2 regions of the Desulfitobacterium chlororespirans DSM 11544 genome follow, and region 1 is predicted to be linked to the other one. Evidence: riboswitches for the same ligand, from Rfam matches in the RefSeq annotation. Region 1 holds a riboswitch; the other holds the start of a gene.
The links. Region 1 has a riboswitch for lysine ahead of lysA (diaminopimelate decarboxylase). Riboswitches for the same ligand answer to the same signal wherever they lie in the genome.

Region 1 (11,649 bases):
TATCAGCCGGAGGCTGCGGGAGACTATCATTTATAAGCAGCAATGGGTGAAGGACGAAAATTCGGGTAACACTACTGGAGAGGTCTTTCTTTGCAGTAGGAGATAAGATTCCGTAGGAAAGGTTGGTATTTGTGGATAACGAGAATAAATCCTCTAATTTTTTGCGCAGTATTATCCTTGAGGATTTACGGGAGGGGAAAGTAGAAGAAATCATGACGCGGTTTCCCCCCGAGCCCAATGGTTATCTGCATATTGGGCATGCTAAATCCATCTGTTTGAACTTTGGCCTGGCCGACGAATTCAAAGGAAAAACCAATTTGCGGTTTGATGATACGAACCCGGTCAAGGAAGATACTGAATATGTAGAATCCATTAAAGAAGATGTCAAGTGGCTGGGGTTTACCTGGGACAACCTCTTTTTCGCTTCCGATTATTTTGCGGAGATGCATAAGCGGGCCGTTCTGCTGATCGAAAAGGGCAAAGCTTATGTGTGTGATTTATCCGCTGAGGAGATTAGAAAAAGCCGCGGCACCCTGACTGAGGCCGGTAAGGAAAGCCCCTACCGCAACCGCAGTGTTGAAGAAAACCTGGATCTCTTCGAGAGAATGCGCCAAGGTGAATTTAAGGACGGGGAAAAGGTTCTCCGGGCTAAGATCGATATGGGCTCACCCAACATCAATATGCGGGATCCCGTTCTTTATCGGATTGCCCATGCCACCCACCATAATACAGGGGACACATGGTGCATCTACCCCATGTATGATTATGCCCATCCTTTAGAGGATGCTATCGAAGGCATAACTCACTCTATCTGTACTTTAGAATTTGAAGATCACCGCCCTCTCTATGATTGGGTCGTTCGGGAATGTGAGATGGAACATGTTCCTCATCAATATGAATTTGCCCGCTTGAATATGACCAATACGGTGATGAGCAAACGCAAGCTGAAGCAGCTGGTGGATGAAAAAGTGGTGGACGGTTGGGATGATCCCAGAATGCCCACCATCTCCGGGCTGCGCCGCCGGGGGTATACCCCTGAAGCCATCCGCAATTTTGCCCAAGCTATTGGTGTGGCCAGAGCGGACAGTGTGGTGGATTCCAAAATGCTGGAGCACTTTATTCGGGAAGATCTGAAGCTCAAAGTGTCCCGGCCCATGGCGGTCATCCGCCCCTTGAAGGTGGTCATTACCAATTACCCGGAAGGCCAAGTGGAAATGCTGGATGCCGATCACAATAAAGAGAACCCTGAGATGGGGAAACGCAAGATTCCTTTTTCCAGGGAGATTTACATCGAGCAGGAAGATTTCATGGAGGTCCCGCCGCCGAAGTACCACCGGCTTTACCCGGGCAATGAAGTTCGGTTGATGGATGCCTACTTTATTAGGTGTGAAGAGGTCATCAAGGATGATGAGGGCAAGATCATCGAGATTCGTTGCACCTATGATCCGGAAACAAAAAGCGGCACAGGATTTACCGGCCGCAAGGTCAAGGGTACTATTCATTGGGTGGAAGCCACTCAGGCAGTGCCGGCAGAGTTTCGCCTCTATGAGCCTTTGATTCAGGATGATGGAGCAGAAGAGGAAGGCAAGACCTTCCTGGATCACATCAATCCCAACTCTTTAGCAATACGGCAAGGGTTTGTGGAACCTTATATGAAAGAGGCCAAACCTCAAGATAAATTCCAGTTTCCCCGTCACGGCTACTTTAATGTGGATCCGAACTATACTACCCCGGAAAGCTTAGTGTTGAATTTAATTGTTTCCTTAAAAAGCTCTTTCGTTATATAATCAGTGTATAAAAATAGTCACGATGGTTTATTCGTGACTATTTTTTCTCGTTATAGAGGATCATTACATAATGCTCTAAAAAAGCTTTCCATTGGATTTCGATGATTTCAATGTTCCCTTCCTGCTCTTGAAAGAACGCATTCATTTTCTGCTCCAGCCCTTCCTGCCGAAGCGATTGGATAATCTTCACTTTCATGCTTTTTCCTCCTATAGGCCAAGGGCCTTTTTCTGTTTTAATTTATGCAATTGGCTTCATTCGTAGAGGGTTGTTATTCATTAAGATTATTATTGACATTGACGAGAAAGTCCTGGACATTGGCCACGATGGTGGTGACTTCGAGAGAACCCCGATCTCTCAGCTTATTCAAGGTGAACTCCGCCACATCCACAGCATAGATGTAGACTGGACGCAGCTGCCCATCCCGCTGAGTATAGGCAGGTGTCATATTGCCGGCAGCGATGGTATGGAGCTGGGTGGCCAGGCAGATGAGGGTAGTGGCCTGTTTGGTCTGCCGGCGCATTTCATCCTGAGCTGCGTAGACATTGGCCCATACCGAGGGCAGGGGACCGTCATCACGGATAGAGCCCGCCAGGATCAAAGGGATATTCTTTTCTAAGGCGGCAGGCACAACCCCCTCGGTCAGGTGCTGAGCTTTGATGAGTTTTTCCAGTGAGCCGGCTTCTCTGGCCATATTGATGACATCCAAATGATTATAATGGCCGTTGGGCTGAGACTCCTGAGTATAGATATTTTGCCCTAAAGCGGTACCCAGGATGCCGGCTTCAAGATCATGGGTAGCCATGGCATTGCCGGCCAGAATGGCATGAACATAGCCTTTTTCGATCAAGGCAGCCAGGGCCTTCCGGGAGTCGTAATCAAAAACCACGGCAGGTCCCAGCACCCAGACCACATGACCGTTGTCTTTTTCGTGACGCAGCAGATCATAAAGATGATTATAATCCTTTGAATAGGCCGTCTCCCGGGAACGGCCGGAGCGAAAGGCAAAAACATCCCTGTTGCTGTCCTTGGAAGCAAACCCTTCAGCATAGACATAAATGCCTTCACTGGCATCTTCCGTCCGCCCGATCACCACTTGCTGGCCTTTTTTCAGATTGCGGAATTCGAGGATTTGCATCGTACCGTCCTCCATGAGCACGGGAACGCCGTCCATGCGGCTTTGGGAAGCAAGGAGCCATTGGCCGTTGATTTTAAAGTATTCAGGATAAATAGACATGCCATGGAAATGGTCGGGGGCTACCCCATCCTGAAGGACTTCGACAAGGGTTGCATTGGGAGCGCTTGCAAAAGGCTCACCGTCAAAATCAGGCGGATTGAACTGAGGAATCCGGAAGCTCATAGAATCTCTCCTTTACCTTGGTAATTCAAAGTGACATAAGGTTAGTATTTACCTCTTGTCCGTCTTCATACAAGGAGAGGAGGGAGTTCAGGGCGTGAGGAGAAGATTTATGGTGATTCAGGCAGGATGAGCGATGGGCCCAACCTTTCCCTGGGTGACCTTGAGCAGGTCCTGAGACAGAGCAAGGATCTGCAAGCCCCGCGTCCCGGCACTGACGGCAATTTTTTCGTGCTGGAGCATATCTTCCTGAAAATAGACCGGGTATCTTTTTTTAGTCCCCAAAGGAGAGACCCCTCCCCGTATATAACCGGTCAGGGGCTGAACTTCCTTGAGAGGAACCACTTCCATTTTCTTATTGCCGCTCACTTGGGCGAGAGCCTTAAGATTCAGCTCATAATGGGCAGGGATGCAGGCGATGAGAATGCCTGTTTTATCTCCACGGGTAACCAGGGTTTTATAGATTAATTCAGGAGGCATGTTTACCTTTTGGGCGACGGTGGTGGCCGAAAGATCCGCTTCATCCACCTCATAGGGGATTAATTCATAGGCTATACCGGCTTGATCGAGGATGCGGGCAGCGTTGGTTTTTTGAGCCATAAGAATCACCTTTCCTTCTTAACTCACTATAGGAAATACAGACAATGCTGTCAAGATTCAGACAAGAAAAGGGAATACTCTTAAAACAGAGAATCATAAAGAGATTAAATTAGATTTAAGAGGGTGTTTGTGTGGAGATGTTATCATGGGAATTATGGCTTGCCATGAGCGGAATTACGTTCTTTGCCACCTTTATTCAGGTTTTGACAGGGTTTGGATTCGGGCTGGTGGCGGTACCCTTGCTCCTTTTTGTTTTGCCCAGCCAGCAAGCTCTTTTGGCGGGAATGATTTTATCCATGATGGGCTCCTCGGTGCAGGGGTTCCAAATGCGGCGCTTAGTCCGCCGGGATTTGGTCATCCGGCTTTTGCTCATAGGGATTCCCGGATTGGCTCTGGGTGTTGCCCTGAGCGGCTATATGAATGAACTGTACATTAAAGGGATGGTGGGGATTATCCTTATCGGCTATGTTGCCTATCAATGGGTGCAGCTCAAAAGCAGTGCCCTTGAGAAGAAAGTTCCTGAGGAAGGGGAGATCAACCCAGCCTCCAAGGGATTTGTCATGGTTGCTTTTTCTTCAGGTTTGCTCAACGGCCTGGCGGCCATTCCCGGTCCCCCCGTTGTCGCTTTGCTCATCAAGCACCTGACCAAGGACGTCTTCCAGGCAACCACCGTTACCTTTTTCTTTTTCCAATATGCTATGACCAGCGCTTTAAAAATCCTTGTGTTTCGGGAAAGCTTCACCCTGCCCTTTGGCATCACCCTCGTCAGCATGATTTTGGCGGTTGTCCTTGGCTATGTGGCCGGCCAGCCTCTGAGAAAGAAAATCAACGAAGCTCAATTCAAGAAACTGGTCTATGGCTTGCTTTTCATCATCGGCGTGACTTCCCTTGCTGAGCCGCTGAAGGGACTGTTTTTTTGACATGATTTTGGTCGATTCCGGGTACTCTAAAGACAGAATAGCAGGACCATGATTTGGTCAGGACAAAAGGAGGAATCCCAGATGAACGACCAGAAGAACACCGGCAAAGAGCTGAAACGCCAATTATGGGAGCCGGCAGGTGTGATCAGCCAGACCCAAGAGTCCGGCTCACAGGCTATGGATTACGGTGAGCAGCCCAAAGACAGCATAAAAAGCGGCCAGCTTGCTTTAGAGGTGGAGGATGTTTTTCATAATCGGGGGGTTATGGAAAATCTGCAGAATGGGAAAAAATAAAGCCAGAGGTAATGTATACAGAAGCAATGTATTGACAAGGATAACATCTTGTTCCATAATATAGAGATGATTCATAGAGTGAATGATAGAGGCGCAGTGCATTAAGAGTAATTATCCTGAGCGGGTCAGGCTAGGACGGATAAGGAAAGGAATCACTGCCGAAGCAAAGGCCCAGGACAAAGGGTCTCAGCTGGTCTTCCATTGAAAAAATGTAAGACTGTCACCGGGGTTCCGGTGGAGTGCTATCTCGTGAAGTTTGAGGCTTGATTTTGCCTTAAGAAACGGTTGCGAGGGGACTCGCAGCCGTTTTTTTGCAACCAAACTTTAAAATCTCTAGCGGTGGGTAGTCTATAGTATATAGGGGAGGATCAGAATATGGCAGTAAAAAACTTACCTTTTAATCAGGAGCAGTTGCAGAAGATCAGGGAGGACTATGGAACCCCTTTTCATATTTATGATGAGGAAGCCATTCGCAAAAACGCCCAAAGACTGCAGGCAGCATTTGCCTGGGCACCGGGGTTTAAAGAGTATTTTGCCGTCAAAGCTCTTCCTAATCCCTATATTCTGAAGGTCCTGAGGGAAGAGGGTTTCGGAGCCGACTGCAGTTCTTTGGCTGAACTGATCCTGGCGGAAAAAGCAGGGATCACCGAGGAGAACATTATGCTTACCTCCAACAATACCCCTGCTGAGGAATTTCAAAAAGCTAAGGATTTATGGGCGATCATCAATTTAGATGATATTACCCATATTGATTATCTGGAAAAGCATACCGGCTTGCCGGAGGTGCTCTCCTTCCGCTATAATCCCGGTTCGCTGCGGGCGGGGAATGCCATTATCGGCAGCCCTGAAGAATCCAAATATGGTTTGACCAAGGAACAGTTATTCCAGGCTTATGAGATCGTTCGCGACAGAGGGGTGAAACGTTTCGGGCTCCATACCATGATCATCTCCAATGAGCTGAACCCGGATTTCTTTATTGAGACAGCAGAGATGATGTTTGATCTGGCCATAGAGCTGAAAGAAAAACTGGGAATCCGCCTGGAATTTGTGAATTTTGGCGGCGGAATCGGCATCCCCTACCGTCCGGAACAAGAGCCGGTCAATCTGGAAACTATCGGAGAAGGTGTCCGCAAAGTTTACGAAGAGAAGATCGTTGCCAGCGGCTTAGATCCCCTGCGTATTTGCCTGGAATGCGGCCGCATGGTGACGGGACCTTATGGCTATTTGGTGACCCAAGTCCTTCATCGCAAGGATACTTATAAAAATTATATCGGTGTCGATGCCAGCATGTCCGATCTGATGCGCCCGGGAATCTACGGAGCCTACCACCATATCACCGTCATGGGTAAGGAAGACCTGCCTAAGGACCATATCTATGATGTGACCGGAAGCTTATGTGAGAATAACGATAAATTTGCTGTGGACCGGGAACTGCCCAGAATTGATATCGGCGATATCCTGGTGATTCATGATACCGGTGCTCACGGGCATGCCATGGGCTTCAACTACAATGGCAAGCTGCGTCATGCTGAGTTATTGCTGCAGGCCGATGGCAGTGTGAAGCTGATTCGCCGGGCGGAAACTCTGGAGGATTATTTTGCCACCTTGGATTTCAGTGAGCTATAGTTCTTAACAGGGAAGGCGGGTCCTTCTCTTCTTTAAAAAACTAAAAGGGCCGTTGTAGAACGAACTGAATGTTCGTGAGCAGCGGCTCTTTTTCTTGCACTAAAAATAAATCTATCCGGCGACTTAAACATTACTTGGTTAAGGATTTGTCTTATTCTTGTTCGAATAAGTCCGCACAATCCGCGATACCTTGCTTTGACTAATTTTTAAAATGCTTGCAACTTTATAGGAGCTTCGCAAGTTTTCATATAACTCTAAAATGGTTTCTCTTTCTTTAACCTTGAAGGAATACTCATTCAATTCATCCCTTAACTCTTTGTTAAGTGCTGTCTTCATTAGAGCGGGAAGTTTTTTCTCAGTATCTTCAGGCATAGCAGCATGTTTGGGTAGCGGTAAATGCTTAGGGAGAATGCAACTTACTGAAACGGTAATCACCAAGCGTTCAACCAGATGTTCAATTTCGCGAACATTTCCAGGCCATGGATAATTTTGCAAAACGGCCAGGCATTCCTCGCTGAAATAATGGGATGTAGAATATTTAATGTCAAATTTATTTAGAAAATAGTGCAATAAAAGAACAATATCGTCACTTCGCTCTCGCACAGGAGGAATCTCAATTTCAATAACATTCAGCCGATAGTAAAGGTCTAATCTGAATCGGCCCTGTTCAATTAACTTCGGTAAATTACAGTTCGTCGCACTGATAATGCGAATGTCGACTTGCCTGGATTCCGTTCCTCCTATGGGTATAAAGGTATGATCCTGGACAAGTTGTAGAAGCTTTGCTTGAAGGGATAGAGGAATTTCTCCGATTTCATCCAAAAAGAGAGTTCCTTTATGAGCGAGCTCGATCAGTCCTGGCTTTCCTGAACGTTCAGCGCCTGTGAAAGCCCCTTTTGTATAGCCGAAAAGTTCAGACTCTAACAGTTGTTCCGGAATGGCTGCGCAATTTATGCAGATATAGGGTTCGTGCCTGCGGTTGCTCATAGTGTGAATTTGTTTAGCAAGCAGATTTTTTCCTGTTCCTGATTCCCCTAAGATTAAAATAGTGGTGTCAAAGGGAGCTACTCTTTGGGCAGTGTGCATAAATTCTCTCATTTTTTCGCTTTGGAAGACCAATCCATCCTGAGTCACAAGTTCTTTTTGACGTAATTGTTGAATCTGAGTTTTGTAGTACTCCTTTGTTTTTTCTAAATCCTGTCGCAATTGCTCTATTTCCGTAATATTGCGACTATTCATGACGATAAAATCGAGTTCATTTTTTTCATCAAATACCGGGATAGCGGTCACGAGCAGTTTCCTGCCGGATTTTGTTTCTTGTTCGAGGGTGACGGCTTTTTTTGTTTTAAAAACCAACGGGGCAATAGCCGGGGTATAGTACCCTTCACTGACTAAATAATGTACCGTTTTGCCAATGACGTCTGATGGCTTTAAGTCATAATTTTTCTGACAGGCTTCGTTAACATAGATCACAATACCATGCTTATTGACGACAAAAATTTCATCAAAAGAATTCTCAAGTATTTTTATCAGTTTGCTTTTGTCTAGATCAAAATCGCTGTGTACACTATGTTCGATGATAAGGCTTCTCCTCCTTTCCTTTGTGATTAAGTTCTCTTGACTTAATTTGAGTTTGAATGAATTGTTAAAATAAGTCAAGAAGTTATTATTACTGGCCAGTATACACAAAAGTTATGGCGAGAAATGGAAATGGGTGCTGTGGCCAGAGCAATCTGGACAAAAAGTGGCGAATATCCCCGACTTGGCCTGGCTAAGCAAAGAAGCGCAGCAAGTTCTTTTGGGGATTTTAAGGGCTGGCATGATTTTTGCTATATATGATCGATGGCGGAACATATTGAATTCCGGGAATATTTTGAAAGGGAGTTTTGAAAATGAGTGATTTTGCCCAATTGGCCCAACTTGTTTTCCAGGGAAATGCCGCTTCGGTGAAGGAGAAAACTCAGAGCATGCTCGATAATGGTGCCGACCCTTTTGCGATCATATCGGATGGCCTTTTAGCGGGTATGGATATTGTGTCTCCTAAATTCAAGGCGGGAGAAATGTATGTACCTGAAGTTATGATGTGTGCCCGCGCTTTAGGTGAAGGCATGAAGTTAGTAAAACCCTTGATCGCGGGGCAAGAGACGGCGGTTACGAAAACGATTGTGATCGGAACAGTAGCAGGTGACTTGCACGATATTGGGAAAAACCTGGTGGTCATGATTTTAGAAAGCGGCGGCTTCAATGTGGTCGATCTGGGGGTCGATGTATCACCCGCAAAATTTGTTGAAGCCATTCAAGAACACAACGCCCAGGTAGTAGGTTTATCTGCCCTACTGACAACGACTATGTTGAACATGAAGGGTACTATCGATCTGATTGCTGAAGCGGGACTTCGTGATCGGGTTAAGGTGATGATCGGCGGCGCGCCTGTTTCGCAAAATTTCGCCGATGAAATCGGAGCGGATGGGTACTGTGCAGATGCTATGGCCGCTAAAGATATGGCCAAAGGATTTTTGAATTAATAAAAGAGAGGAGGTATGGTGTGTTAATTGTTGGTGAATTAATCAATACCAGCCGCAAGGCGATTAACGAAGCAGTAGAAAAAAGAGATAAGGCCTATATCCAAAAAATTGCTAAAGAACAGGCAGAATCCGGTGCGAATTACATTGATGTTAACTGCGGCACGATGGTCTATAACGAAGTTGAGATAATGGAGTGGCTTGTTAATGCAATCCAGGAGGTTGTGGAAGCGCCCCTTTGTATTGACAGCCCTGACCCGAAAGTTCTGGAGGCGGGATTATCTCTTTGTAAGTTTGGACAGCCGATGATTAACTCGATTACAGATGAGAAGGAGCGGGTTGCAGCGGTACTCCCTCTTGCCCAGAAATACAAAGCCAAATTGGTCGCTTTGTGTATGGATGATACAGGTATGCCGGAAACAACCGAGGATCGGATGCGTGTGGTGGAAAGCCTCTATGGGAAGTTGAAGGAAAAAGGCATACCGGATCAGGATATGTATTTTGATCCTTTGGTAAAGCCGATCAGTACGGTGAATACCGCCGGGGAAGAAGTTCTGGGAACGATTAAAGCCATTAAAGCCCACTATCCCGATGTTCATTTTATGTGCGGTTTAAGCAATGTTTCTTTCGGTCTTCCTAATCGAAAAGTGCTTAATCGCCTGTTTGTAGTGCAAACCATGACCTTAGGTATGGATGGATATATCCTGAATCCAACGGACAAGGGAATGATGGGGACGATTGCAGCGGCTCAGGCTTTATTGGGACAGGATGATTATTGCATGAACTACCTGACGGCCCATCGCAATGGGCTGTATGAAGGCAGTTAAGCATAGCATCGAATGGAGGGAAGGAATGGCACTTAAATCAAAATTGGAAGTACTGTCTCAGGAAGATCTAGTGCGGGTCCATGAGGCCTCATTAAAGATCCTCAGAGAGACAGGAGTGGTTTTGCTTAATGAGGAAGCCTTAGATATTTTCCGAACCCACGGTGCCAAAATAGAAAACAAAACAGTATTCATTACCGAAGCAATGGTGGATAAGGCCTTAGAAACTGCACCTAAAAGCTTTAGAATGCAGGCCAGAAATGATCGTCATTCAGTTACAGTGGGCGAAGGGATGCTGGTGCAGCCTAATGTAGGGCCGGTTTATATCCAGGATTTGGATAATGGACGGCGTAAGGCGACTTTGGCGGATTACGCTAATATTCAAAAACTATGTCAGGCCAGCCCCGTGGTTGATCTTGTCGGCTCAATTCCGGTTGATCCCAGCGATGTGGCGCCCAAAGACAAGTATCATGCCATGATGTATGAAATTTTGAAAAACACGGATAAACCGAATATCGGGTTTTGTGCGAACGCTCAAGAGGTTCGTGAGCAATTGGATCTGATCGAAATAGCAGTAGGCGGTAATCTTGCTGATAAGCACTACACCTCTGTGCTGGTCAATCCTCTCAGCCCTTTGGGGTATGGGACGGAGACCCTGGAAACGATGATCGAGTATGTGAAGCGGAATCAGGTTTTGCTTTTAGCACCCTGTATTATCGCGGGCGTGAGCGGCCCCATAACCCTTCTGGGCACGGCTGTTCTGCAAAATGTAGAGATTCTCGCCGGTTTGGTATTGGCCCAGTTGATCAACCCCGGAGTGCCTGTCGTTTATTCCGTAGCCTCCACCACAGGCTATATGAAGGCGGCAACCTATGCAGCCGGTGCTCCTGAAGCCATGCTGATCAATACGGCCAGTTTACAGATGGGGCTGGACTATTACCATTTGCCCACCAGAACCATGGCGGGAATTACCCATGCCAAGGTATTGGATTACCAGGCGGGTTATGAAACCATGCAAAGCCTGATGCTGGGGATGTTCAGCGGGGCCCATATGACGGTGCAGAGCCTGGGTGTCTTAGACGCCATTATGGCCACATCTTACGAAAAATTTGTCCTTGATGAAGAGATTATCAGCCGGGTTAAGCGGGTCAAAGCTGGAATCGATACGTCGGATGAGGCTTTGGCAGTGGATATTATTCAAAGTGTCGGACATTCAGGAAATTACTTGGTGGAAATGAGTACATTTGAAAATTTCCGCTCCCTTTGGACCCCGACTTTGGCAGACTGGGAATCCTACCCGGATTGGGAAAATGCCGGGTCGGAAGATGTTGGCATCAGAGCGAATCGCAAATTTAAGGAAATTTTGCGGAATGCTCCTGAGACACTCCTCGATCCGGAAACGGATAAAATGCTTAAAGCTTATATTGAAAAAGTTAAACGCTAAATGTTTGGAAAAAGGCTCGGTTATTTAAGTTAATAATTTAAGGAGGTGGCCAGGTTGAGATCAGCGGTTCAGGCCGGTGTTTCCCGGATGGAAGGCTTTGGGCTTACCGGATTTTCCGATGAAGAGCTCTATGCAATCCATACGAGCACCCTTGAGGTTTTGGAGTATACGGGACTAAAAATCGAAAGCCAGGAAGCCTTGGAGATTTTCTCTAAAGGCGGCGCCAGAGTTGATTTTAAAACGAAGGTAGTCAAGATACCTCAATATTTAGTGGAGG
Region 2 (11,649 bases), on a different contig from region 1:
TAGTCCGGGATCCTCAATACCGGAAAGAGCAAGGCGATCATAGGAGATATACATGGCAGGACTAATCTCCCCATAGAACTTGAGGAACCAGTCGATTTCATTCGTGATCTGACTGGCGTTGCGGACCGATTTTCTATGGTAGAGATAATCCACCGCCTCTTCCAGAGGCATTACCGTTCGTCGCTTATAGACCACACCCTGGAACTTTTTCTTAAGTTCTACAAAAACCTGATCATGACCATGGGGAGTACCATAACTTCTTAGTCTTAGTTTTTCTTTATAGAGAGGCTTCTCCAGGGACGCGGAAATCAAGTGATAATCCGGGGTATCAAAGTAGATCGTGTTAATCATGCTTTGCTTGAACTTATCCTCTTTGACTTTTCCTTCCGCTCTTTTGAGTAGGTGTCTATACTGCTCTTCATTCAGCATATATTTCTTTTCATAGCGTTTAAAAACGGATTGATAGGTGCTCATCTATTTGCCCTCCCAATTTCTTATTTAACTTAACTTTACAATGTCTTAACGGTAGCTTTACCATTGCTATGGTTAAAGTTTACCTGCTGAACCTTAAACTCACTTTAAAGCTTCCGCACTTCAGAGAAGTTCATCAAAAACTTACCTTCATAAAAAAAAGAACCACGAATCTGTCCTAAGCACAGACTCGTGGTTCTGATTATAAACCTATCTTCTGATTATAAACTTATCTTAATAGTCTTCCCGGAGGCCAAACTCGGCATCTTCCACCCACTCCTCCGAGCGGCTGAGCAAAGCGATCAATTGTTCCAGAATGGCATAGTGCTCCTTTTCCTGGACAATCAAATAATCAAACAAAGCCTTGGTCTCACCATCTGCTGCTTCAGCAGAGCATTTTTGATAGAGCAAGATGCTTTCCTTTTCATTGTCCAGGGCAGCCCGATAGACATCGATCTGACTGGGAATTTCCTTAATCTCGTTTTTAATCCTGTCTTTATCATTGAAGACGTTTTTGGCCGTGGCTAGGGTCTCATTCGGTTCCAGGGTATAGTTCAGGTTCTTGGCCTTCTTCTCTAAGATGTGAGCATGCATTTTTTCATCATCGGCCAGCATTAAGAAAATCGCTCTTAAGCTGTTTCCTTGATTAATCTCTGCTTGCTCCCGGTAATAGCGTTCTCCATCCAGCTCCATTTTAATTGCAAATTCTAAAGCATTCACTGCAATCCCTCCTGTTCAATGAGTTAGCTTATGTTAGCTTATTCTTGTCCACCCAAATGACATAAGACTCCATAAATTTCTGTAAAAACCCGCGGGTCCTCTCACTGGTAAGATTACCGTTTTCATCAAAAACAGTGGCGATATTGCCCAGATAAGCTTCCGGGGCCTGCATCGTCGGCACATTTAAGCAGGAGAGGGTTTGGCGGAGGTGATGGTTCGCCCCAAAGCCGCCGATTGCACCCGGCGAAGCTGTCAGGACCGCTCCGGGTTTGCCTCCCCATACACTCTTACTGGGCGGCCTGGACCCTACATCAAGTGCATTCTTAAGAACCGCAGGCACCGACCGGTTATACTCGGGGCTCACAAAGAGAACGGCATCGCAGCTTTTCATCTTTTCACGAAAGACAGTCCAGGCTTCCGGAAGGTAGCCCGGCTCGTCAAGATCCTGATTGTATAGAGCCAGCTCACCGATCTCCACGTTTTCCAGCTCAAGGGATTCCGGGGCCACTTCCTTAAGGGCCTTGCTCAGCTTCAGGCAAAAAGAATCCTTGCGTAAGCTTCCCACCAGAACGCCGACCTTTATTCGACTCATAAATCATCACCTCATTTTAAGTTTTCTTGCCAAGGGAATACTTTATATTTGGCTAATTATAACATATAATTCACTCTTTAGCTTTCCTTGACCTAAATATATTTACTGTTAACCCAGCAACAGGAGAGCTTGGGTTGACATGCGACACTGGTGACGTATTTAAACTGTTCTTCCTGTTTCAGAACCCATGGGCCACTAGTTCTGATCTATAGTTTAAATGATTACCATAAAACTTATGCCCTGCTCCCGCTGCTCCACAGTAATCTTGCCGTGGTGAGTAGTCACTATAGCCTGAGCTACGGAGAGCCCGATTCCGTAACCGCCGCTTTCCCGGGAACGGGATGTCTCACCGCGGGCAAAGCGATCAAAAAGACGGTTAAGATCCCCTTCAGGCAAGGTATCACAAGTGTTATATACTTCTAAGCAGGTGGTTTTACCCCGTTTCTTCAAGGAAACTTTTAATTGTCCATGTTCAGCAGCATATTTTACCCCATTATCCACCAGGATAGTCACTAAATAACGCAGGCTGCTCTCTTCTCCTTTAATCAGCAGACCCGGTTGAATGTCCAGCACAAATTCCAGTCCCTTTTTCTCCCCAAGAGCCGTGAAGCTCCCGGCCGTTTCCTCGACAAGATCGCTGAAGGACAAATTTTCGAAGGTTAACTCCACTTTCCCTTCATCCATTTTAGCCAGGGTGAGAAGGTTCTTCACCAGTTCGTCCAGCCGTTTCACCTGGTGCTGAATGCTTTGTGTCCACTCATTTTTGCCGTTGGTCAGCTCTAAAACTTCACTGTTGGCGGCAATGATGGCCAAAGGAGTCTTGATTTCATGACCGGCATCGGTGATGAACTGCTTTTGCCTCTCCATATTTTCAATAACCGGCCGTATGGCCCTTCTCGATAAGGCGGAGACCAGCACAAAGAGGATCAATAAGCTAATCAGCGCAATACCGATAGAATTCCAGAGAAAGTCTTTGCTGGTATTGATCTGCCTGCTGCAATCCATAAGGATCAACAAATTGCCATAATCTTTTTCGGCAATCAAGTAGCGGTACTGTCCCCAATAACCTTTAACCCGTCCCTCCTTCAACAGCTTTTGGGCATAGTCCATGGCCTCAGTGGAGGAAACACCGGCAATATGGCTGGTGTCGATCTCGGTAATGGATTGGTCCTTATTGGTCCGAATCAGGAAATAACGGGTTTCAAAGGGAGTTTCCTCCGTCATCCGAAGACCGCTGCGGGGTTCCCGGCGGGGCGGCTCGCCATGACCCAAGGGGGGAAACCGCCCCTCATTCTCGGCCAGGGTTGCCAATAGACCATCGGCATTTTGCGTAATATGCCCAACATTAACCAGATTAAGGGAACCGAGGACAACCACCATGACAACCAATAGGGAAAGCATGGCAATGGCGATAAAGCGCTTTTGCAGATTTTTAACCATGACTGTCCTCCAAGGTATACCCTAAACCGCGGGAGGCTTTAATCGTTACAGTGGAGCCTAAGGTCGTTAGTTTCTTGCGCAGATAGGATATATAGACCCATACTACATTGATTTCCGCTTCCGCATCAAAGCCCCAGATTCGTTCCATAAACTGTTCCGTGGAGATCAGTCGGTTGGGGCTGCTCATCATCATTTCCATCATCTGATACTCTTTGTTGCCCAACCGTATGGAACCTTTCTCACCGGATAATTCATAGTTTGTCCGATCCAGCTTTAAATTGCCTACGGTGAGAAGATTGGGGGCAAATTCCGTCTTGCGCCGGGTGATGGCCCGAATCCGCGCTAATAATTCTCCCATGGCAAATGGCTTGGTCAGGTAATCATCTGCCCCATGATCCAAACCTTCAATCCGGTCCTCGATCTCCCCTTTAGCTGTGAGCATTAAGATCGGGGTGGAAATTCCTTTTTCCCGCAGCTTGGCGAGAACCTCCAGACCATTCATCTGAGGCATCATGATATCCAGAAGGATGCCGTCATAGTTCCCGGCCAAAGCCCAGTCCAGAGCATCCGTCCCATTATCCACCGCATCCACAGAATAATTATTGTGCTTGAGAATAGCTGTTAAAGCATTGGCCAGTTCCAGCTCATCCTCTGCTAATAATAATCTCATCATACCCCTCCCTTTTTTCATGGGATCGGCCAGAGTCTTTTTCAATTATTCTATCCTGTTCAGCTTAAAACTACTTTAAAAACGGGAGCTAACCAAGGAACCCCAGATGCTCCAACAGAATCTTAAGCCCCATCAGAATCAGAATCACACCGCCGGCCAGCTCCGCTCTGGCCTTATAACATTCTCCGAAAACATTGCCGATCTTAACTCCCAGGAAGGAAAAAACAAAGGTGGTCACACCAATCATCGAAACGGCAGGCACAATATCCACATGCAAAAAGGCAAAGGTAATGCCAATCGCCAGAGCATCAATGCTGGTGGCTAAAGACAGAGTGACCATCTCCTTAAGGCTAAACCGGTCCTCAATGATTTCACAGGGTCCTCTGGATTCCTTGATCATCTTCAAGCCAATGAGAGAAAGCAGGATAAAGGCAATCCAATGATCGACGGCCGTAATATAGGACTCAAACCGTATTCCCAACAAAAAACCGAGCAGAGGCATCAACGCCTGAAATCCTCCGAAAAAGACTCCTGTGATCCACGCTGTCTTATAGCTCATCCGCCGCAAGGATAAACCTTTGCTGATGGCTACGGCGAAAGCATCCATGGAAAGCCCCACAGCGATTAAGAGTAACTCCAGATTTCCCATTATCATACTCCTTACTTCAACTTAATTTTATAGTTCCCCGGATTGCCGTGAATTTTACTTACAAAATCCACCGGAATTAAAACAAGACCCACGGGTAGCTTTAAGAACTACCCATGAGTCTTGTCTTTTAAGACAAGCCAGACCTAAGCGGTCATTATGTTGACTTGCCACATAGCCATAACTATGCTGACTACTCCCCCATGGAAACCTCATATCGTCAATATTATACCATCAATCCGTTAATATTCAATCTGTTTTTCCCCTCTGCTCCATAATATTCCCTTTTAAGTCAAAGTGACAGCCACAAAATAATACCCTATAATGGTAATTACACAAGGAGGAGGATTTCATGCGGTATGGCAGGCCCCAAGTGCGAAGCACCCGCTCTCCGCTAACTGAAGAAGAAAAACTGAATAAGCCCAAGGTCACCAAAGCCTTTCTGCGGCGGATTTTAAGCTATCTCCTGCCCTACTGGCCGCGACTCGCCCTGGTATTCGCGGCGATCATTCTTTCATCTCTTCTCGGGCTCCTTCCCCCTTTATTGTCCGGACGTATTATTGACGACGGACTGCTCGGCAGAGACTTCCCCCTTTTGGTCCAGTTGATCCTGCTTTCTTTTATCGTTTTGATCATTGCCAACCTGATTAATGTCCTGGAGAACTACCTGACTACCTGGGTCGCTCAACATATCATCTACGATATGAAAAATCAGATGTATGACCATTTACAGCAAATGTCTCACCGTTTTTTCACGAACAATCATCAAGGAGATATCATTACCCGCATGACCACGGATATTAACGGCGTGCAAAGCGTCATTGTGGGTACTTTAACCAGACTTGTCAGCAATACCATTATCCTCGTGACAACTTTTGCTGCCCTTGTCCAAAAGAACTGGCTTCTGGCTTTGATCAGCATGATCATCGTCCCTTTGTTCATTCTCCCCACTAATCAAGTGGGCAATCGCCGCTGGTCCCTGACCATGGCTAAGCAGGAGCAAACAGATGCCTCCAATCAACTGTTTAATGAAACCTTAAGTGTCAGCGGTCAACTGTTGGTTAAATTATTTACCCGTGAGAGCAAGGAGTATGCGAAATTTGAGAAGATCAACCGGGAGATCACCCGTTTAAGCATCCGGGAAATTCTCGTGGGCCGCTGGTTCCGGGTCATCTTCGATACCTTCACCAATATGGGACCCATGATCATCTACTTAGCCGGCGGCTTCCTCATGATCAAGATGGGCTCAGACCTGACTGTAGGGGATATTACCGTGGTCGTCGCCTTGCTGGGACGTCTCTATCTTCCTGTAAATGTCCTTTTAACCATTCAGGTGGATATCATCCGTTCTCTGGCCTTATTCTCCAGAATCTTTGAATATTTTGATATCCCTGTTGAAATTAAAAACTCGCCCCAGGCTATCGCCCCCAAGGAGTGTGCCGGAAAAATCGTCTTTGAGCAGGTTTCCTTTCATTATGAGGGAAAACCCGTCCTGAAGAATATCAATCTGACCATCGAAAAAGGGAAATCTGTGGCTATTGTGGGGCCTTCGGGTACAGGAAAAACCACCTTGATCAACCTCATCCCTCGTTTATATGATGTGACCGGGGGCAGAGTCCTTCTGGACGGGCAGGATGTTCGGGACCTTGACCTGAACTTTCTGCGCCAAAACATCGGCATGGTTTCACAGGACACCTATCTCTTCAACGGAACCATTCGCGAGAACCTCCACTATGCCAATGAGCATGCCCAAGAAGAGAATTTGATTAGAGTGTGTCAGGAAGCAAATATCTATGATTTTATCCGTACCCTGCCTGACGGTTTTGACACGTTGGTCGGCAACCGGGGGTTAAAACTGTCCGGCGGCGAAAAGCAGCGTCTTGCCATCGCCCGGGTTCTCCTCAAAGACCCCAAAGTACTGATCATGGATGAAGCCACTTCTTCTTTGGATTCCCTCAGCGAATCCCTGATCCAGGAAGCTATCGAACCCATACTTAAAGGCCGAACCAGTGTTATTATCGCCCACCGGCTTTCCACGATTATGGCCGTGGATGACATTATCGTCTTACAAGAGGGGGAAATCGTCCAACAAGGGACCCATTGGGAGCTGCTCAAAGAGGACGGACTCTACAAATTGCTCTATGAGACCCAGTTTAAAATGGCCCTGGAGGATCTGGAGCACCGTTAGTGCAAAAAACACCCTCAAGCTTTGCCGTAAAGTCTTGAGGGTGCCTTTATGTCGCATATTAAGCTTGGGGAGTCAACGTCCGTTTTAAGAACTCCCGGGTCCGCTCCTGTGTGGGGTTATTAAAGATCTCCTCCGGAGGACCTTCCTCGGCGATCACCCCTTTATCCATGAACACCACCCGATCGGAAACCTCTTTGGCAAAGCCCATTTCATGGGTGACCACCAACATGGTCAGCCCCGAATCGGCCAGTTCTTTCATAACCTTCAGCACTTCTCCCACCATCTCCGGGTCCAGGGCGGAGGTAGGCTCGTCAAAGAGCATCACATCCGGTTCCATGGACAGGGCGCGGGCAATGGCTACCCGCTGTTTTTGCCCTCCTGACAATTGCTTGGGCTTGGCATTGATATATTGCTCCATCCCTACCACTCTCAGATATTTCATGGCCACTTCCTCAGCCTCGGCTTTGGAACGCTTCAATAATTTAACTTGCCCTACCATACAATTGTTTAAGACATTATGGTTATTGAACAGGTTGAACTGCTGAAAAACCATCCCCAGTTTCTGACGGTATTGATAGACATCATGCTGATCATCCAGAATGTTTTCCCCTTTATAGATAATCTGGCCGCCGCTGGGTTTCTCCAAAAGGTTAATGCAACGCAGAAGGGTGGATTTACCGGATCCGGACGAGCCGATGATACAGACCACTTCTCCTTTGCGCACTGAAAAATCGATATCCTTCAAAACTTCATTAGAGCCAAAAGATTTGCTTAAATGTTGAACCTCAATGACTTTTGCCAAGTGTATCTCCTCCTTCCTCAATCGGATCTTGTCCATCAGGTCTTGGTCCTGCGCAGCATACCCTCAGCAGTTTGCACCTGCATTTGATTCATAGTATAGCTTTCCGGTCCATCCATCCTTTTTTCAATATAACGAAGGATGCGCGTTACCGTAAAGGTCATAATGAAGTAAAGGATACAGGCTACAAAGAAGGCCTCGAAGTAACGGAAGTTGTTCCCGGCGATGGACTTGGTTTGGAAATACAGTTCCGTAACGGAGATCACATTGAGTACAGAGGTGTCTTTAATATTGATCACAAATTCATTCCCTGTGGCAGGAAGAATATTGCGGATAACCTGGGGCAATGCCACATTGGTCATGGTCTGGATATGATTCATCCCAATCGCATGAGCCGCTTCAAACTGTCCTTTATCAATAGATATAATGCCGCCGCGGACGATCTCGGCCATATAGGCCCCTGTATTGATGGAAACAATAAAAATTCCCGCAAAGATATGATTCATATGGATATTAAAAGCTAAGGCCGAGCCATAATAAATAACCATGGCTTGAACGATCATGGGGGTTCCCCGGAAAAACTCGATATAGCTTGCCAAAAGAGCATTGACTACTTTCAGCAAGATGCGTTTCATTCTCCGCTCCGGCATAGGGATAGTGCGTATAACACCGATAATAAGTCCGATGAGAGAGCCAATGATGGTACCGATGATGGAAATTAAAAGGGTGAACCCTGCTCCGCGCAGAAACATGGGCCAGTTTTCGGTCAAAATGCGTATGATCCAATCTAAGCTCATCATTCTCCTCCTTACAAAATATCACTAACTCCATAATTGCTGGGGCATTTTCAAAAAACAGGACAAAACCGACTGCATTGAATGTAGCCGGTTTTATAAAACATTATTCCCTGCGGAGCAAAATGTCCTTTAAAGCGTCTTAGTTAGCTGCTGGTTGGTTCTTAATTGCATTATCCATAATTTGGATACGCTCTGCTTCAGGAATCCCTTTTAAGATCTCATTGATTTTAGCGGTAAGTTCGCTGCCCTTTTTTACCCCTACGGCAATGGCCGTATCATCAGGATCGGTTTGGAATCCATCGGTGAGTTCAACCATTTTAAAATCGCTGTTGGCTGCTTGGGCGCTGACCCCTTCCGGACGTTCGGAAACATAGCCGTCGATCATGCCTGATTGTATAGCGACCCGCATGGCCGGGAAATTATCCATAGCGGTTTGTTTGGCAACCCCTTCGATTTGGTCAATAACACCATAGTGGAAGGTGTTTAACTGAGCCGTAATTTTAGCCCCATTAAAGTCTTTAAGAGAGGTGGCGTTTTCATATTTGCTGCCGCTCTTGACCACGATCACCAGATCGGATTGGTAATAAATATCGGAGAAATCAATGGTTTCTTTCCGTTCTGCAGTCGGGGACATACCGGCGATAATCGCATCGATTTTCCCGGAAGTCAGAGAAGGAACAAGACCATCCCATTCAGTTTTAACAATGACCAGTTCTTTGCCTAAGCCTGCGGCAATTTTTTTGGCAATTTCCACATCATAGCCACCGGCATATTCAGCACCGCCATCAATTTTGACTCCACCGTTGGAGTCACTCATTTGCGTCCAGTTAAAAGGAGCATAGCCTGCCTCTAAGCCGACTTTAAACGTGCCTCCTTCATTTCCTGCGGCCGGTGTTTGAGCATTTCCCTGACCGCTTGAACCGCAGCCCGTGGCCAGCAGCATGACAGAAATCAACCCTGCCATCACTATTGATAATTTTCTTTTCATTGGAACCTCTCCTTCTTCTCTTTACCTTTTTCATAATATTTAAAAATTGTGAAAAATAAATGAGACCTGAGTTGGTACTCAGGCCGCAAAAGTCATATTGCTCCTAAACCCCTCTTTTCCCCCGCCGAGATAGCACAACTCAATAAACCGGGACGTCTATTGAGACAGTTCTGCAGTTGTTCACTGCAGACCCAGCCCCTAATACTGAGCGTATTAAAAGCTTCGGCGATATTTCCTTCTCCTTGTTTTCCTCGCTGCTCATGCTCCAAAAAGGACTGTTAAATACCGCACCTCTACCTCACCTGAAAAGTGAGGTTCACTATGAATTTATCTTCAGTCTACAATAACATAAGACAGCTTGTCAACCCGAACCGATTTTGTATTATGTACTCATCAACTATTTCTTTAGAGGAAATTTAATGAAATTGTAGAATCTAGTTTATACTAGAGAAAATCAAGCACTCTCTAAATTATATTAAGAATTGGAGGATCAACAATGAGCGAACAAAAAACATTAAAGCATCTTATGGATGCCTTTGCCGGTGAATCACAAGCCAATCGGAAGTACCTGGCTTACGCCAAAAAGGCCGAAAAAGAGGGTAAATTCAACGCCGCCAAACTCTTTCAGGCAGCTGCCGATGCTGAGACTCTGCATGCCCACAGAGAGTTGGAGCTCGCCGGTAAAGTAGGTTCCACCGTGGATAATCTGAAAGATGGCATTGCCGGTGAAACCTATGAGTTTGAAAGCATGTACCCTGATTTTATTAAAGTTGCTGAAGAAGAAGGCAATAAAGCTGCTATAACCACCTTTACTTTTGCTATGAAAGCGGAAGAAGTCCATGCCAAGCTCTATAAAGAGGCTTTGGAGAATTTAGACTCAACGGAAGAGGTATTCTATTATCTCTGTCCCGTCTGCGGCAACATCGAAAAATACATCCCCGAAAAATGTTCCATCTGTAATGTTCCCGGTGATAAATTTATTAAATACTAAACCGGATCTGGCTTTACCGATAAGCACGGGCCGCCCACCAGGGGTGACTCGTGCTTTTTTGCTTATCTATGCTTTTATCCGCCCCTCAAGGATTGAAAAGTCTCAGCCACCCCGCCTATAATTAGATTATACTGAACAGGTGATCCTTATTTAACCATCAGCAAGGAACGGAGATTAAGGAGGCCCATCACCCAGAAAGATTTCCCTTATGTCCTGGCCATGATCATCGCCACTCCCATAAGGATCCTCATCACACTCCGGATATGCATCACGGGCATATTCATTAAAGCAGGCAGGCTCTCACTTCGTAACTATCATTGGCGCAATCCATCAAACTCTTGCAGGATTCTCTCAAGTTATTGTTCAGCTCAGGTATTCCCGTAAATAGTCCGCTATAGGTACATCGGCCGGCAGCAGCTCATAATTCGGCAATTGCTTCACACCGACCCATTCGTATCGATCATGGGCCCGCAGTTCAATTTCCCCATGGAGGATCTTGACCCGGTAAGCCAATAACCGGATTGAGCCTTGGGGGTACTCATAAAGGCTTGACTTGACAAACCCCTGAACTTTAACCTCTATGCCGAACTCTTCCGCAAGCTCACGTTTTAAACAGGCTTCAGGGGTCTCCCCCGCTTCCACTTTGCCGCCGGGGAATTCCCAGCTTCCTGCATGCTTTTCACCGGGAGCTCTGCGGGCAATCAGGACTTCTTCACCTTTAATGATGATTGCAGCTGTGACATCTTTCATAGACCAACCTCACCATTGCTAAGTAAATTGGAATTTGACTGTTTCCCATTATGCTTATAATACCTCGCTCAATGCCTTCGTTAACAATGGCAAAGCTATATGGAGTGCTTTGAGATTATTGGTGAGCATCGTATACTGCCAAGTGCCTTGAGCTAATTTTGTCCGTGCTTTCTCAGATTTGCTAATCAGAGAAGTGATTGGTGCAAGCGCGTTTTTCAAATCTTCTCCGCTATAACAATCCACAGCGTTACTCTCCGTTAATTCTTTAGCTATCAGTGATGAAGCTATCTGAAGCGCTTTAAGCCTATTCATTTGTAACGTATGCTGAGAAGTACCTTGCACAAATTTCTCTTTTGCTTTCTCAGTCCTGCTAATCATTGAAGCTATGGCTCGGAGTGCTTCTTCCCTATCCTCTCTTGTGAAATCATCCATAAACTCAACCTCCATAAATATAAATCCATATTATTCTCGTACGGGAACATGCGCTCTGTTTTTTCTGTAATCAGACTATCTCCGAAGTAACAAAAGGAAATTATTGAGAGTGTTGAAAGTGACCCAGATTGAACAATGGATCCGGGAAGGCATTACTACTATCTT

Region 2: it holds a riboswitch for lysine, as region 1 does, so the genes downstream of both, BUA14_RS13605 (transporter substrate-binding domain-containing protein) here and lysA (diaminopimelate decarboxylase) in region 1, are expected to answer to the same signal.

Annotation. Positions count from the first base shown of each region.
Region 1 covers NZ_FRDN01000006.1:217,279-228,927, reverse strand. The annotation lists gene rnk (nucleoside diphosphate kinase regulator) at 1-36, shown strand, start outside; gene BUA14_RS09335 (glutamine--tRNA ligase/YqeY domain fusion protein) at 132-1,787, shown strand; gene BUA14_RS27850 (hypothetical protein) at 1,825-1,983, opposite strand; gene BUA14_RS09330 (putative NPN-dependent ornithine cyclodeaminase) at 2,057-3,145, opposite strand; gene ybaK (Cys-tRNA(Pro) deacylase) at 3,263-3,742, opposite strand; gene BUA14_RS09320 (sulfite exporter TauE/SafE family protein) at 3,874-4,662, shown strand; gene BUA14_RS09315 (hypothetical protein) at 4,744-4,956, shown strand; lysine riboswitch at 5,035-5,209, shown strand; gene lysA (diaminopimelate decarboxylase) at 5,332-6,582, shown strand; gene BUA14_RS09305 (sigma-54 interaction domain-containing protein) at 6,721-8,190, opposite strand; gene BUA14_RS09295 (corrinoid protein) at 8,475-9,107, shown strand; gene BUA14_RS09290 (methyltetrahydrofolate cobalamin methyltransferase) at 9,128-9,931, shown strand; gene BUA14_RS09285 (trimethylamine methyltransferase family protein) at 9,957-11,372, shown strand; partial or broken gene mttB ([trimethylamine--corrinoid protein] Co-methyltransferase) at 11,460-11,649, shown strand, end outside.
Region 2 covers NZ_FRDN01000008.1:197,195-208,843, reverse strand. The annotation lists gene BUA14_RS13650 (polyphosphate polymerase domain-containing protein) at 1-474, opposite strand, end outside; gene BUA14_RS13645 (ferritin-like domain-containing protein) at 706-1,191, opposite strand; gene BUA14_RS13640 (NADPH-dependent FMN reductase) at 1,220-1,783, opposite strand; gene BUA14_RS13635 (sensor histidine kinase) at 1,997-3,223, opposite strand; gene BUA14_RS13630 (response regulator transcription factor) at 3,216-3,893, opposite strand; gene BUA14_RS13625 (manganese efflux pump MntP) at 3,982-4,548, opposite strand; gene BUA14_RS13620 (ABC transporter ATP-binding protein) at 4,892-6,727, shown strand; gene BUA14_RS13615 (amino acid ABC transporter ATP-binding protein) at 6,786-7,529, opposite strand; gene BUA14_RS13610 (amino acid ABC transporter permease) at 7,565-8,326, opposite strand; gene BUA14_RS13605 (transporter substrate-binding domain-containing protein) at 8,463-9,311, opposite strand; lysine riboswitch at 9,434-9,615, opposite strand; gene BUA14_RS13600 (rubrerythrin family protein) at 9,808-10,302, shown strand; gene mutT (8-oxo-dGTP diphosphatase MutT) at 10,666-11,052, opposite strand; gene BUA14_RS13590 (hypothetical protein) at 11,107-11,484, opposite strand.